One region of the Xanthomonas phaseoli pv. dieffenbachiae genome, then DNA from elsewhere that is predicted to be linked to it. Evidence: predicted binding sites of a transcription regulator. Region 1 holds the regulator's gene; the other holds the start of a gene.
What was found. Region 1 encodes FliA, which starts transcription of late flagellar genes. Its sites were predicted from a motif close to TAAAGTTTNNCNNNCNNNGGCCGATAA; they were not measured.
Positions count from the first base shown of each region.

Region 1 (7,231 bases):
TGGGAGAAACGGGTTGCGCTACCTGGATGCCAGTTGTGGATTCGGAGCCTATGCTGAGTGCAACTTTGAGGTTGCGTCTTCGAACGGCAGAAGTTTTGGATTTTCCGAAGTTTCGACATTCAGTCTTTGGGAGCGCGACCGAGAGTTTTATCTCGTCTACCGTGTCGTTGCCCCAAAGGAGGAGCCTGAAAGAGGCCTGCGAAGAGTCGTCAAGGTGGATGACCCACCTGTGGAGATATGCAATCAGATTGGCGACTACTTAAATCTGATGTAAACGGCCGTCGCAACGTCAATGGTCTTCTCAGCAGCTTGGAGCTTGGACATCTGGCAAAGAAGGAATCGCCACTTTTGCAAAGATGCGTACACTGCGCCCTTCTGGTAAAGACACTCCTCTACCGCAGGAAGGAGCCGCGCCATATGCCATTCGCTATCTTCCGCCCCCACGTTTCGGCAGTGGCCACAGTGGTCGTTGCCGCCTTTGCAGGATGCGCCATGACCGAGCCGCCGATTTCAAAGAAACAGTTCTCCGAGCATGTTGTGACGCTGTTGGCCGGCAAGGACTCGGCTGTGGTTGAGGCCGGGACGCTGACGGATTTCGCCTGGAAGACGTTGTGCTTCGAGCGCGACGACAGTTTGTTGCTCAAGTTCGATCAGGGCGGGGAGACATCCGTGCTGCCGCTGCCTTATGAAGAGTTCTTCGTGGATGAGGCACATGTGGCCAATTCCCTCGAGGATAGCTGCGTGACGCCATCCGATCGCATCCTGATCAAGAAGAAGTATCCGGGCTATCAAGGGCCTATCGAGTTTCAGAAGGCAGCGCAGGGAGGCTGAGCCATGGTCGATATCACCGATCCGAAGGGCGCCAAGCGTGAGATCGAGCAGGAAGCGTATCGGCACTACGAACAGTTGAGCGGCATCACCTTGGCAAAGCGTCCCGATGGCACGTTCCAGTCGCAGGGACACAATGATCAGCTCGATGCCTTCCGGCATGCGTATACCAGCGGCCGTGTCACCCAGCTCGCGTTAGGGCAGCAGTGGATTGCACGTAAGTTCGGGGATGAGGCCGAGATTGGGCCGGCCCATCCAAATGATCCTTACGAACACCGGATGGACTTGTGGAACAACGAAGCCGGCCGCCGGCTCGGCGATCAGACCGCCCGGCAGGATGCGCTTGCGCGTCAGGCATACGAGGCGCTGCGTCACGGTGATCTGGCGGCCGGTTTGAATGATCCACGCCTCAGGCAGTTGTTTCCTGACGATCCACGCCTGGCGCGCCCCCAGGGAGATCCAGAACGGGACCTTGTGACCAGCAGCGATGTTGACCGGATCAACAAGGATGTGTCGCGCTTGCAGGACCAGGCGCATGACAGGTTCCCGGACACGCATCCGGATCGTGCGTATTTCAACACCCTGCGTGGGCAGCTGCCGGCATCAGTTTCCGATACCAAAGTCGCCGAGGTGATGATCGCCGCAAAGCAGGCCGGTGTGGAACGGGTTGACCAGCTCGCCGGTGTCGTCCTGCGTGATGACCATATCTTTGTGGCTGGGAAGACGCCAGGATTTCGTGTGCAGGTAGACGCAACGACGCCGGCACCCGATATGCGCCAGAGCCTCTACATGGCCGACCAGCAGAATGCCGTCCACGCCTACGACCAAGCGCAGTCACAGGCTGCACAACATGCGCCTGCGCCTGGACGGTAGCCGGCCGGATTAACGGGGGGGGCAGGTGAACTTATCAGTCAATGAGGCTCGGCTTGCGTGGCCGATATACGGGCCTGACGCCCGCAAAGCGGGGGGTCTTGGTTCGACCCTCGCGCGGAACGCCTTGTGGCCCAGGGCGTATTGCTGCTGTAGATGAAAGCGGATGCTGGCGAGCAGTCGGTGCATGTCGAGGTCGTTGGCGCCTGTCTCACGCGGCCATCTGAGGCTTTGTTGTAGCTGCCACGGCGCTTTCTTTTTCCGGATTCAAGGCGACCGCTTCGGTGCGCCTCCAGTTTCGGATTGCAAATAACGGTTCCAGGTTCACTTCCACGGCAGCCTGGTCGTCGCCAAACCATCGCGCCGATGCCTACGCGCATGGCGGCGTAAATCGGCGGCGATGCTGCTAGTGAAACGACAACGGCCGCAGTACGCGGCCGTTGTCGTTAAATCAGCAGCCAGGATCGTCTTGACGATTCCCGATTCCCGATTCCCGAATCCGAATCCGAATCCGAATCCGAATCCGAATCCGAATCCGAATCCCAAAAATCAATGATCGCTGGAGCGCAATCCATCCACATCCAGGATCAGCGCCATGCGTCCGTCGCCGATCAGGGTGGCGCCGGCGTAGCCGGGTAGGCCGCGCAGGGCGCGGGGTAGGGGCTTGATCACCACTTCCTCGCGGCCGCGCACCTGGTCCACCACCAGGCCGAAGCGGGTTTCGCCGGCCTGCAACAGCACCACGGTCAGCAGCGGCGGCTGTTCGGCCGGCACGCCCAGCCAGCGGCGCAGGTCGATCAGGGGCAGGGTGTGCGAGCGGCGGTCGAGCACGGCGCGGCCGTCGAACCAGCCCAGCGAGGTCTGCGGTGCGTGCAGCACTTCGACCACGCGTGCCAGCGGCAACGCATAGACCGCTTCGCCGGCCTGCACCAGCAGGGTCGGCAAGATCGCCAGGGTCAGCGGCACGCGGATCATGAAGCGGCTGCCGCGGCCCAGTTCGGACTGGATCTGGATCTGCCCGCTCAGTTCGCGGATACGGGACTGCACCACGTCCATGCCCACGCCACGGCCGGAGATGTCGGTGACTTCCGCCTTGGTCGAGAAGCCCGGCATGAAGATCAGGTGTAAGCACTCGTCGGTGCTCAGGCGGGCGGCGGCTTCGGCGTCGATCAGGCCCTTGTTGCGGGCGATCTCGCGCAGGCGCTCCGGGTCGATGCCGGCGCCGTCGTCCTGGATTTCGATACTGACGTAGTCGCCTTCCTGCTGCGCCGACAGGCGCACATGGCCGCTACGCGGTTTGCCGGTGGCTTCGCGCAGGGCCGGCGATTCGATGCCGTGGTCGATGGCGTTGCGCACCAGGTGCACCAAGGGGTCGGCCAGGGCTTCGACCAGATTACGATCGAGCTCCGTTTCGGCGCCGATCAGTTCCAGTTCCACTTCCTTGGACAGGGTGCGCGCGACGTCGCGGGCCACCTTGGGGAAGCGGGCGAACACCTTGCTGACCGGTTGCATGCGGGTGCGCATGACCGCGGTCTGCAAGCGTGCGGTAGCGATGTCCAGCGTGCTGACCGCGCGGTCGAGTTCTTCATCGCGCAGGCGGGTGCGCAAGGTCTTCAAGCGGTTGCGCGAGAGCACCAGTTCGCCGATCAGGTTGACGATGGCGTCCAGGCGCTTGGTGTCCACGCGCACGGTCTGTTCGGCTTCGGCGCCGGTCTTGGCCGCGGCCTTGCCGGCCACCTTGGGGGCGGGCGCATGCGCATCGTCGCCATGTGCGGCAGCAGCCGGCTTGGCAGCGGCCGCCTGCGGTGCGGCCTTGAGCGCCGGCGGGGCGCTCTTGGCGTCGAACTGCGCGATCAACGTGGCCGGCGCATGCGGCACGGCTTCGCCCAAGCCCATGGCATCCAGCATGGCCTGCAGATAATCCAGCGATTGTTGTGCGGCATCGAAGTGATGCGCCTGCAGCACCGCCTGGCCCGAGCGCGCCATGCCCAGGGTTTCTTCCGCGGCGTGGCACAGCTCCACCATGGGCTTGATCGCCAGAAAGCCGGCGCCGCCCTTGAGCGTGTGGAAGCCGCGGAACACCGCGTTGAGCTGGTCGGCTTCTTCTGGCGCCTGTTCCAGCGAGACCAGCTGTTCGCCGAGGCGATCCAGGATTTCCTGGGCCTCGACGATGAAATCGGCAGCAATATCGTCTGGAACAGCACTCATGGTTACAGCCCCAATCCGGACAGCAGGTCGTCGGCGTCGTCTTGCGACACCGCATGACGGTCCAGGCCCTTGATTGCAGGACCGGCAAGACCGCCGTCGTCTTTCTTCGGCTCGGGATTCTTCGGCGGCAAGCCGAGCGCACCGAAGCCTTCATGCACACGCCGCACGATGCCGGCCACGCGCCGGATGATCTGGCCGCTCAAATCCTGATAGCTCTGCGCCAGCGACAGTTCGGTCAGGTTATGGCGCATCTTTTCCAGCAGCGCGCCCTGGTCCTGATTGAGCCCGCCGCTGCGCAGCTGGTTGGCCAGCTCGCGGCATTCTTCGACCAGATCCAATGTGCGGTGGCTGGCCTTCTCGGTCATCTCCACCACATGGTCCAGGCGCGAGCAGGCATCGTCCAGCTCGCCGGCTTCTTCGGGCACGGTGGGCAGTTCGCCCAGTGCCTGGCCGAGTTCGCGGGCGAGCCGGCTCAGGCTCTGCATCATCGGGCGCGTGCGCAGGGCGGCGAGGTGATCCACCTCGCGACGCCAGGCGACCTGGTCACCGCTTTCCAGTGCATCGAGTGCGTTCTGCAGGCGCTCGATCAAGGCGGCACGTTCGGCATCGGTTTCCACGGTCGCGTTCATCAGGCGGTCGCCGCCAGACGTTCGAACACCTTGCCCAGCTTTTCTTCCAGCGTCTGGGCGGTGAACGGCTTGATGATGTAGCCGTTCACGCCGCACTGGGCCGCTTCGATGATCTGCTCGCGCTTGGCTTCGGCGGTCACCATCATCACCGGCAGGTGCTTGAGCTTGGCGTCGGCGCGGATGTTGCGCAGCAGGTCGATGCCGGTCATGCCGGGCATGTTCCAGTCGGTGACCACGAAATCGAACGGGCCGGCACGCAACGCGGCCAGGGCGCTGTTGCCGTCTTCGGCCTCTGCGGTATTGGTGAAGCCGAGATCGCCCAACAGGTTCTTGACGATACGTCGCATCGTCGAGAAGTCGTCCACGATCAGGATCCGCATGTTCTTGTTCACATCAAGCTCCTAACACGAAAAATTACGCGAAAAATTCAGTCGTCGACTTCGACGCCGGCATCGGCCAGTTCGAAGACTTTGAGGCGGCCACGCAAACGCACCACCGCCTGGCCGTGGATCTGGCACACGCGCGATTCGCTGACGCCGAGCACGGCGCCGATTTCCTTCAGGTTCAATTCCTGCTCGTAATACAACGACAGCACCAGCTGCTCGCGCTCGGGCAACTGGCCGATGGCCTTGCCCAGCTCGCGGCCGAATTCGCCACGCTCCATCATCTGCTGCGGATTGGGGCCACCCTTGGCGGTGGTGTCCAGCTCGCCGTGATCTTCGATGCGCGATTCCAGGCTCAGCACCTGGCCACGTGCGGCATCTTCCATCAGGCGCAGGTAATCGGGCAGCGGCATTTCCATGGCGGCGGCCACTTCGGTGGCGGCGGCGGCGCGGCCGGTGTTCTGTTCGATCTTGCGCACGGCGGCGGCGGCATCGCGGGCGCGGCGGTGCACCGAACGCGGCACCCAGTCGCCCCTGCGAATCTCGTCGATCATCGAGCCGCGGATACGGATCGAGGCATAGGTTTCGAAGGACGCGCCCTGTTCGGAATCGTAGCTGCGCGAGGCTTCGATCAGGCCGATCATGCCGGCCTGGATCAGGTCGTCCACTTCCACGCTGGCCGGCAGGCGCGCCGCCAGATGGTGGGCGATGCGGCGGACCAGGTCGGCGTGCTGGGTCACCACGTCGTTGGCGTTGTTGCGCTGCACGGCGCGGTACTGCGCGCTGGCCGTGGTTGCGGTAGCGGTGCTCATGCGGCCACTCCCCGTTGGATGATGCGTTCGACAAAGAACTCGACGTTGCCGCGCGGCACGGTCGGGGCCTGCCAGCGCGAGGTACGGCGTGCGATTTCTGCGATGGCCTGCGCCGACGGACTGGCGGGGTAGGCCTTGATGACCGGTTGCTGGCGCTGCACCGACAGGCGCAGCCAGTCGTCCTGCGGCACATGGCCGAGATAGTTCAGCGAGACATCGCCGAGGAACTTCTCGCAGACGCGGGAGAGCTTGTCGTACAGCAGGCGGCCTTCGTTGGGGTCGCGCACCATGTTGGCGATGATCTGCAGGCGGTCCACGCCGCGTTCGCGCGAGAGCACCTTGATCAGCGCGTAGGCGTCGGTGATCGAGGCCGGCTCGTCGCAGACCACCACCACGGTGTCCTGGGCGGCCTGGCAGAAGGTCAGCACGCTGTCGGTGATGCCGGCGGCGGTGTCGATGACCATCACGTCCAGGTCGCGTTCCAGTTCGGAGAACACGTTGACCAGGCCGATGTGCTGGGCCGGGGCCAGTTCGGCCATGTGGCGGCGACCGGAAGCGGCCGGCACCACCAGCACGCCGCCGGGCCCTTCGATGATGACTTCATCGAGCGTGCAACGGCCGGCGATCAGGTCGGCCAGGGTGTACTTGGGCGCCAGGCCCAAGACCACGTCCAGGTTGGCCAGGCCGAGGTCGGCGTCCAGCAGCAGGGTGCGTTTGCCCATGTCGGCAAGCGCCACGGCCAGGTTGGCGGAGATGTTGGTCTTGCCCACGCCACCCTTGCCGCCGGTCACGGCAATGGTGCGCACCGGGCCCAAGGGCTCGGGACGGGTCGCCGACAGGGGGAAGGCGTTGGTCAGCTTGGCGTATTCACGCGACTGCATGGTTGTGCTCCGGAGTACAGGGCTTATCGGCAGCGCGCCGCAAATCTTCAAGGCGAAGAACGAGACTGGCGGCATTGGCGCGGTGCAGGTCGTCGGGGACCCGCTGTCCGTCAGTCACCCAGGTGATGGGCATTTGGTGGTCGACCACCACCGACAAGGCGCTGCCGAAGCGGCCGGTCTCGTCGAGTTTGGTCAGCACCACGCCTTGGGGCTTGGCGTGGGCGAAGCGGCGTACGACCTCGTCGAGGTCGGAAAAATGGGCGTTGGCAGGCAATACCAGCAGCGAGGTGACCTGCTGGGCGGCGCGCAGCCAGTTCAGCTGGGCGGCCAGGGCACGGTCGCGCTGGCCCATGCCGGCGGTGTCGATGAGCACCAGCTTGTAGTCGCGCAGGCGCTCCAGCAGCTCCAGCAGGCTTTCGGCGCTGTCGGCCTCGTGCACCGCGATGCCGAGCTGGCGGCCGTAGCTGTGCAGCTGCTCGCGGCCGCCCACGCGCTGGGTGTCGGTGGTGACCAGGGCCACGTCGCGCGGGGCGTGCTGGGCGGCAAAGCGCTGGGCGAGCTTGGCGATGGTGGTGGTCTTGCCGGCGCCGGTCGGGCCGACCAGGGCGATCACGCCGCCG
Region 1 covers NZ_CP041380.1:2,099,592-2,106,822, forward strand. Annotated here, with positions in the region: gene FLG15_RS23405 (hypothetical protein) at 1-274, shown strand, start outside; gene FLG15_RS09595 (hypothetical protein) at 418-831, shown strand; gene FLG15_RS09600 (DUF6973 domain-containing protein) at 835-1,701, shown strand; gene FLG15_RS09605 (chemotaxis protein CheA) at 2,248-3,906, opposite strand; gene FLG15_RS09610 (protein phosphatase CheZ) at 3,909-4,535, opposite strand; gene cheY (chemotaxis response regulator CheY) at 4,535-4,927, opposite strand; gene FLG15_RS09620 (RNA polymerase sigma factor FliA) at 4,963-5,730, opposite strand; gene FLG15_RS09625 (MinD/ParA family protein) at 5,727-6,611, opposite strand; gene flhF (flagellar biosynthesis GTPase FlhF) at 6,598-7,231, opposite strand, start outside.

Region 2 (7,231 bases), 610 kb from region 1:
GCGCTGCGCAAGCGCTTTTGCCGCACCTTCAATTTCGAATTGCAGGCGGCAGCCACCGAAGATGCGATTGTGTTGTCGCTGTCGACCAGTCATAGCTTTGCGCTGGAAGAGGTTGGCCGTTACCTGCATTCGTCCTCGGCCGAGCATGTATTGATCCAGGCATTGCTGGATGCACCGCTGTTCGGCGTGCGCTGGCGCTGGAACGCGACCAACGCGATGGCGCTGCCGCGCTTCAGTGGCGGCAACAAGGTTGCGCCGCAGTTGCAACGCATGAAGTCCGAAGATTTGCTCGCTACGGTATTCCCGGACCAGGTGGCCTGTGCGGAGAACCTGGTCGGCGAGCGCGAGGTGCCGGACCATCCGTTGGTGGCGCAGACGTTGGAAGATTGCCTGCACCACGCCATGGATAGCGAAGGCTGGCTGCAGGTATTGCGCGGTCTGGAATCGGGCGCGGTGACGCTGGTCGCACGCGACCTGGCTGCGCCGTCGCCACTGGCCGCCGAAGCCTTGAATGCGCGTCCGTATGCATTCCTCGACGATGCGCCGCTGGAAGAACGCCGCACCCAGGCCGTGCAAAGTCGGCGCTACACGCCGCAGAGCAGCGACGACCTGGGCCAGCTCGATCCGCAAGCCATCGAGGCCGTTCGCGAAGAGGCCTGGCCACAGCCGCGCGATGCCGAAGAGATGCATGAGGCACTGGTGGGGCTGGGCGTGCTGCCGGTCGCAGAGGCCACCGATGCGCAGTGGCAGGCATGGTTGGGCGCGCTGGCCGCAGCGGGTCGTGCCAGCTGTATTGCCTTGCACGGCAGCCCGGCGCTGTGGATCAGCGCCGAGCGCATCGACTGGTTCATGCCGTTGTATCGGCAAGCAACTGCGCAGCCGCCGCTGCAGGCGCCGGCCGATTGCCGTGTTGCCGACTGGCAGCGCGACTGGGCGGTGCGCGAACTGCTGCGCGGGCGCCTGTCTGCGGTCGGCCCGGCACAGGTGCCGGCCCTGTCCCAGGCGTTGCTGGTGCCCGAATCAGAGATCGCGCTGGCGCTGGCGGCCCTGCAACGCGAGGGCTATGTCATGGCCGGGCAGTTCAGTGCGCACGCGCAGGCCGAAGAGTGGTGCGAGCGCCATCTGTTGGCACGCATCCACCGCTACACATTGGGGCGTCTGCGCCGCGAGATCGAACCGGTATCGCAGCGCGATTACGCGCGTTTTCTGTTCGAGTGGCAGCACGTGGACAGCAGCAGCCGGGTGGCTGGGCCGGATGCGCTGGCCGGGGTGGTGGGGCAGCTCGAGGGCTTCGAGGCGCCTGCGGTGCTGTGGGAGAGCGAGCTATTGCCGGCGCGCATCCGCGACTATCAACCGGCCTGGCTGGACGAGTTGTGCACCGCCGGGCGCACGCTATGGGCACGCTTGCGGCCCGGCGGTGGCCGCAGCGGCGCTGCACTGCGCAGCACGCCGATCGTGCTGCTGCCACGGCGCGAAGCGCAGCGTTGGAGCGCATTGGCGCGCGATGCCGACGACGCGCCATTGGGTTCGCGCGCGCAACGCGTCATGGACGTGTTGCAGCAGCAAGGCGCGCTGTTCTTCGATGAAATCGCCGACGCGGCACATCTGATGAACACCGAGCTGGAAGATGCGTTGAGCGAGCTGGTAATGCGCGGCCGCGCGCATTGCGACAGCTATGCCGGCCTGCGCGCGCTGCTGGTGCCGGCGTCCAAGCGGCCGTCGGCACTGTCGCGGCAGCGTCGCCGTGCCAGCGCGCTGGGCATCCGCGATGCGGGCCGCTGGGCGCCGGTGCGAGCGCTGCCCGAGCTGCCGCTTGCCGAGGCCGCGCAGCGCCATCAGGACACGCTCGAGCACGTGGCGCGCACGTTGTTGCGCCGCTACGGCGTGGTGTGTTGGCGGCTGCTCGAATGCGAGGCCGCGTGGCTGCCGCCATGGCGCGAATTGCTGCGCATGTATCAACGGCTCGAAGCGCGCGGCGAAATCCGCAGCGGGCGGTTTATCGCCGGGTTGTCCGGCGAGCAGTTTGCGTTGCCGGAGGCGATTGCGGCCTTGCGCCGCGTGCGCGCGCAGCCATTGCCGCAGCAGTGGATCTGCATCAGTGCGAGCGACCCAAGCAATCTGCTCGGCAGTCTGCTGCCGGGCGAGCGGGTCACGCGCGTGCCGGGCAATCGGGTCGCTTCGCTGGATGGGCTGCCGATGGCGGTGTGGGCGGCAGACCGCTTCCAGGCCTTGCAGGAGCTCACCCCCACGCAGGCCGAGCAGGCGTTGCGCCTGCTACAGCGCGGGCCGGGCGCGGCCGAGCAATCGCCGATGGAGCGCTGGCTGGCTCAATCGCCGGCAAGCAGCGTGGCTTTTCCGGTCGCGCGCGGAAGCGGGCGCGACACATAGCGACTATCTGCAACCACCCACCGCCAGGGCGCATCGACCGCCTTGCGGATGCCGATGCGCGGCGTTGCCACTGGGTTGGACGGAGGCGGCATGCCGTCGTCTTCGATCCATAGCCGCGCGGCCGCAGTGCTGAGATCCAGCCCGTTGTCGGCGGCGGTCACGCCGAACGCCTGCGCCAGGCGGCCTGGGCCGGTGGTCAAGGCGGTGACGGGCGCGGCGCCGCGCGCGGCCTGCATGTGGTCGACCCCGTCCAGCGGTTCTAGCGCGCGGATCAGCACCGCGTGCCCGGGCGCACCGCCGCAGACCGCATTGATTGCCCAGTGCATGCCATAGATGAAATACACATACAGGTGCCCGGGCGCACCGAACATCACCCGCGTGCGCGGCGTCATGCCGCGGAACGAGTGCGCTGCCGGGTCGTCGCTGCCGCAATAGGCTTCCACTTCGGTGATGCGCCCGCGGCGTCCGTCGGCGCTGACCAGCACCTTGTTGAGCAATTGCGGCGCGACCTGGCGGGCGTCGTGGGCATAGAACGTACGGGGCAAGGGCGTTGCAGGCATGGCCAAAGCATAGCGACGCGGACGTGATGTCCCGGCGGATTGGCCTGGATAGCGCACGGGCGGGGGTAGGGTTTTTCCGAATATGGCCCGTGATGAGCGCGTGATCTGTCACAAAAGCGCAGATTCGATTCGATGAATAGGCGCCGCGGCCCCGGACGCATCTCAAGCGCGTTTTGTCGTCGCCGATAGCCATTAGCGATGGGTTAGACCAGCCGTATCGCCATGCGCGGTACGCGCAGCGCCATCGCCTTCCTGCAGCGCATGTCGCCCACGCATCCCTCTTGAGAGAACTCCCCAATGTTAGGCAACTTCAGAATCGGAACCAGACTGATCGTGGCATTCCTGATCGTCTCGGCGATCGGCGCATGCATCGGGTGGGTGGGCTATTCCAACTCCGGCCGTATCAATGCGCTGTCGAGTTCGTTGTACGAGCGCGAATTGCTCGGCATGTCCAACGTCAAGGAAGCCAATATCAACCTCATCTATGCAGGGCGCGCGCGCGCCAATCTGCTGTTGGCCAGCAGCGCAGAAGAGCGCCAGTCGCATGTGCAGAACATCGACAAATACACCGCCAAGGTGGTCGATTACATGACCCGTGCGCGTGCGAGCTTCCAGAGCGAAGAAGGCAAGAACAAGCTGGCGCAATTCGATCGCGCCTGGCAGAAATATCTGGACGAGCGCGGCCGCTTCATCGAAGCCGCCAACCGCGAAGCGCTGCGCGAGGCTAATCCGGAACTGGCCGCGCTGTCGCGCGCGGTACGTGCCAGCTCGGACGAAGTGGATAACCTGATGACCGACCTGAGCGGCCTGCGCGAGCGCAGCGCCGCGGCGGCCAACGCGGAAGCCGATGCGATCCATACGCGCAGTTCCAGGCTGCTGGTCGCCATCATCTGCAGCGGCGTGTTGCTCGGTGCCATTCTCGGTGTGGTGATCAGCCGCAGCGTCACCGGGCCGATCCGCCGCGCGGTGGCGGTGGCCAATGGCTTGTCCGAAGGCGATCTCACCATGCGCATCGATGTGCACGGCCGCGACGAAACCGCGCAATTGCTCGAAGCGATGCGCACCATGGTGCAGAAGCTGTCGCAGGTGGTCGGCGAGGTCAACACCAGCGCCGAAACGCTCGCCAGTGCGTCCGAAGAAGTCAGCGCCACCGCGCAGTCGTTGTCGCAGGCGGCCAGCGAACAGGCCGCCGGTGTGGAAGAAACCAGCGCCTCGCTGGAGCAGATGACCGCATCGATCAGCCAGAACACCGAAAACGCGCGCGTCACCGACGGCATGGCTACCCAGGCCGCGAAAGAAACCGTGGAAGGTGGCGAAGCGGTCGTTGCCACCACCCAGGCGATGAAGCAGATCGCGCAGAAGATCGGCATCATCGACGACATCGCGTACCAGACCAATCTGCTTGCGCTCAATGCCGCGATCGAAGCCGCGCGCGCCGGCGAGCATGGCAAGGGGTTTGCCGTGGTCGCCGCCGAGGTGCGCAAGCTGGCCGAGCGCAGCCAGGTAGCCGCGCAGGAAATCGGCGAGGTGGCCAGTTCGAGCGTGGAATTGGCCGACCGCGCCGGCCGTTTGCTGGATTCGATCGTGCCCAGCATCAAGCGCACCTCCGATCTGGTGCAGGAAATTTCCGCCGCCTCCGAGGAGCAATCTTCCGGCGTCAGCCAGATCAATTCGGCGGTCGTGCAGTTGAGCCAGACCACCCAGCAGAACGCCAGCGCATCCGAAGAACTGGCCGCCACTGCCGAGGAAATGAGCGCGCAGGCCGAACAGTTGCAGCAAAGCATGGCGTTCTTCCGGCTGGGCGGGCAGGGCGCCCAGACTGCGCCGCCCAAGCGCGGCAAGCAGGTCGCCGCGCGGCCGGCGCGTGCGGCGGGCACGCGTGGCTGGCGCAGCAACGCAGCGCCGGCGTATGCGATGTCCGAGGGTCCCGACGAAGGCCAGTTCGCGCGTTTCTGAGAGAGCGACCAATGACCGCACCGACGCTTGATGTGATGCCCGGCGACGCCGATGTCGCCGCGCAATACCTGACCTTTCAACTGGATGGCGAAACCTTCGCCACCAGCATTCTCGGCATTCGCGAGATCATTCAATACCGCGCTCCCACGCCGGTACCGTCGATGCCCGATTGCGTGCGCGGGGTGATCAATCTGCGCGGCGCGGTGGTGCCGGTGGTGGACCTGCAATCGCGGCTGGGGCGCGCAGACAGCACGATCGGCAAACGCAGCTGCATCGTGATTCTGGCCACCGAGCAGGCACAGGGCACGCAGGTGATTGGCGTGCTGGTGGATGCGGTCAATGCAGTGATCGAACTGGCCGACCAGGACATCGAAGCGGCGCCGTCGTTCGGCACGCATATCCGCCGCGATCTGCTACGCGGCATGGGCAAGGTCGGCGAGCGCTTTGTAGTCCTGCTGGAGATGGAGCAAGTGCTGCAGGTGGACGAGATCGCCGGAAACACCGACGCACTGGCGGCCTGAGCGACAGCCATGCCGCAGGGCGATCGGCGCGGACTGCGTCGATCAGGCCCGCAGCTGCCAACCGTCGAAGCGGTGCACGCGGTTGCGGCCATCGCCACGCGCCTGCTGCAACGCGTGCCGCGCACGGGCCAGCAAGGTATTGCTGTCGAGCGCGGTTGGCGTGGCCACCTCCACCACACCTGCGCTGAGCGTCAACGGACCGGTGGGCCAGCGCGCGCCTTCCACCGCCTTGCGCAAGTCTTCGGCAGTGGCGAAGGCCGCAGATGCAGCGGTCGCCGGCAACGCCACGCAGAATTGATCGCAGGCCAGGCGCGCCACGATTGCGGCAGGCGGAAGCTGCGTTTCCAGCAATGTAGCGACCTGCAGCAAGGTGGCATCGGCCGCTGCCGCGCCGGCCTGCAATTTCTGCCGCTTGAAGCCATCCAGTTCGAGCAGCATGAAACCCAGTGGCGCATCAGCGGCAGCGCTGGGCGCATCGGCAAGCGCGTGCAAGGCGTGCTCCAGCCCGGCGCGATTCCATTGCCCGGTAAGCGCGTCGCGCAGTGCGTCCAGCTCCACCAGCCGCGCGGCCTGTTGCAGTTCGATGGTGCTGACGACTTGCTTGGCCAGGGCTTGCAGCGCATCGCGCTCGGCCACCGAGAGCCGCCGCGGAACGCGATCCAGCACGCACAGGGTTCCCAGTGCGATGCCGTCCGGGGTCAACAACGGCGCGCCTGCATAGAAGCGGATCTGCGGCTCGCCTGTCACCAGCGCGTTGCGCACAAACCGCTCGTCCAGGTGAGTGTCGCCGACTTCCATCACCTGATCGGGTTCGAGAATGGCATGCGCGCAAAACGACAACTCGCGCGGGGTCTCGCTCTGCTGCATGCCAAGCCGGGATTTGAACCACTGGCGATGGGTATCGACCAGCGAGATCAGCGCCATCGGCATCCGGCAGACCGCGGCTGCGATCGCGGTGAACGCGTCGTAGCTCGGCTCCGGTGCGGTATCCAGCAGGCGGTAAGCATGCAGTGCCTGGACGCGCTCATCTTCGTTGGCCGGCAGGCGCGCCCCGATCATGGCGTTGACGCCGCCTGGCAGCAACGTTGCGTGGGTCAGGTTCAACGCAGGGGCGTCGGGTATCTGCATGCAAAGCACCACCGGGAACAAGGCGCCATCGAGGCGATGAGGGGTTAACGCGATGAGGCACTGGCCGATGCGATCGCCACCGTGGCAAGGCACTGCTTCCCAGGGCAGCGGCATATCGGCGAGCGCCTGTCCTGATCTTGCCACAGGAGCGGCGTGGCTGGTCGGCGCCCGATTCCGGTCCCGCGGACGCAGCGTTCTCAGCTGCAGGATAGGATGGAACGCCCCGGCGACGATGCAGCATGGAGGTTCGCCGCATGGAGGTTCGCCGCATCGACATTGCCGCAACGCTGCCCGGTGCCAGGCAGCAGGTTGGACGGCTTACTCTCCCTGGCCAGCCTTGCCAGTGGGGCGACGGCTTTGCTCGTCGTGCACCTTCAGATCTTCCTGGCCCGGGAGTTGCTTGGCGGCATCGTCGTGCTTGCGGTCTTACTGGCTCTCGGTCACGCCGTGCGCATCGTCGGCGACGTCATCGGGTTGTTGGCCTTGCTTGCTCATGGGGTGGGTCCGCTGTGGAGTGAAGCCGGACCTTAGCGCGCGCGACGTGATCCCCACGCCACGGCGACCGACCGGCCTGCACCGAAGGTCACCCGCGGGCCTTAAAAACGCGCAAGCCCCGGAAACATGACGTCTCCAGGGCTCGTGCGTTTGACTCGATGGTGGGCGGAAGGCTCCCGAATA
Region 2 covers NZ_CP041380.1:2,707,315-2,714,545, reverse strand. Annotated here, with positions in the region: gene FLG15_RS12410 (DEAD/DEAH box helicase) at 1-2,388, shown strand, start outside; gene FLG15_RS12405 (DNA-3-methyladenine glycosylase) at 2,328-2,933, opposite strand; gene FLG15_RS12400 (methyl-accepting chemotaxis protein) at 3,246-4,904, shown strand; gene FLG15_RS12395 (chemotaxis protein CheW) at 4,916-5,425, shown strand; gene FLG15_RS12390 (sensor domain-containing diguanylate cyclase) at 5,468-6,574, opposite strand; gene FLG15_RS23485 (hypothetical protein) at 6,767-7,084, shown strand.
Region 2: a site for FliA is predicted at 3,015-3,041, ahead of FLG15_RS12400 (methyl-accepting chemotaxis protein). Genes of this name have one in related genera too.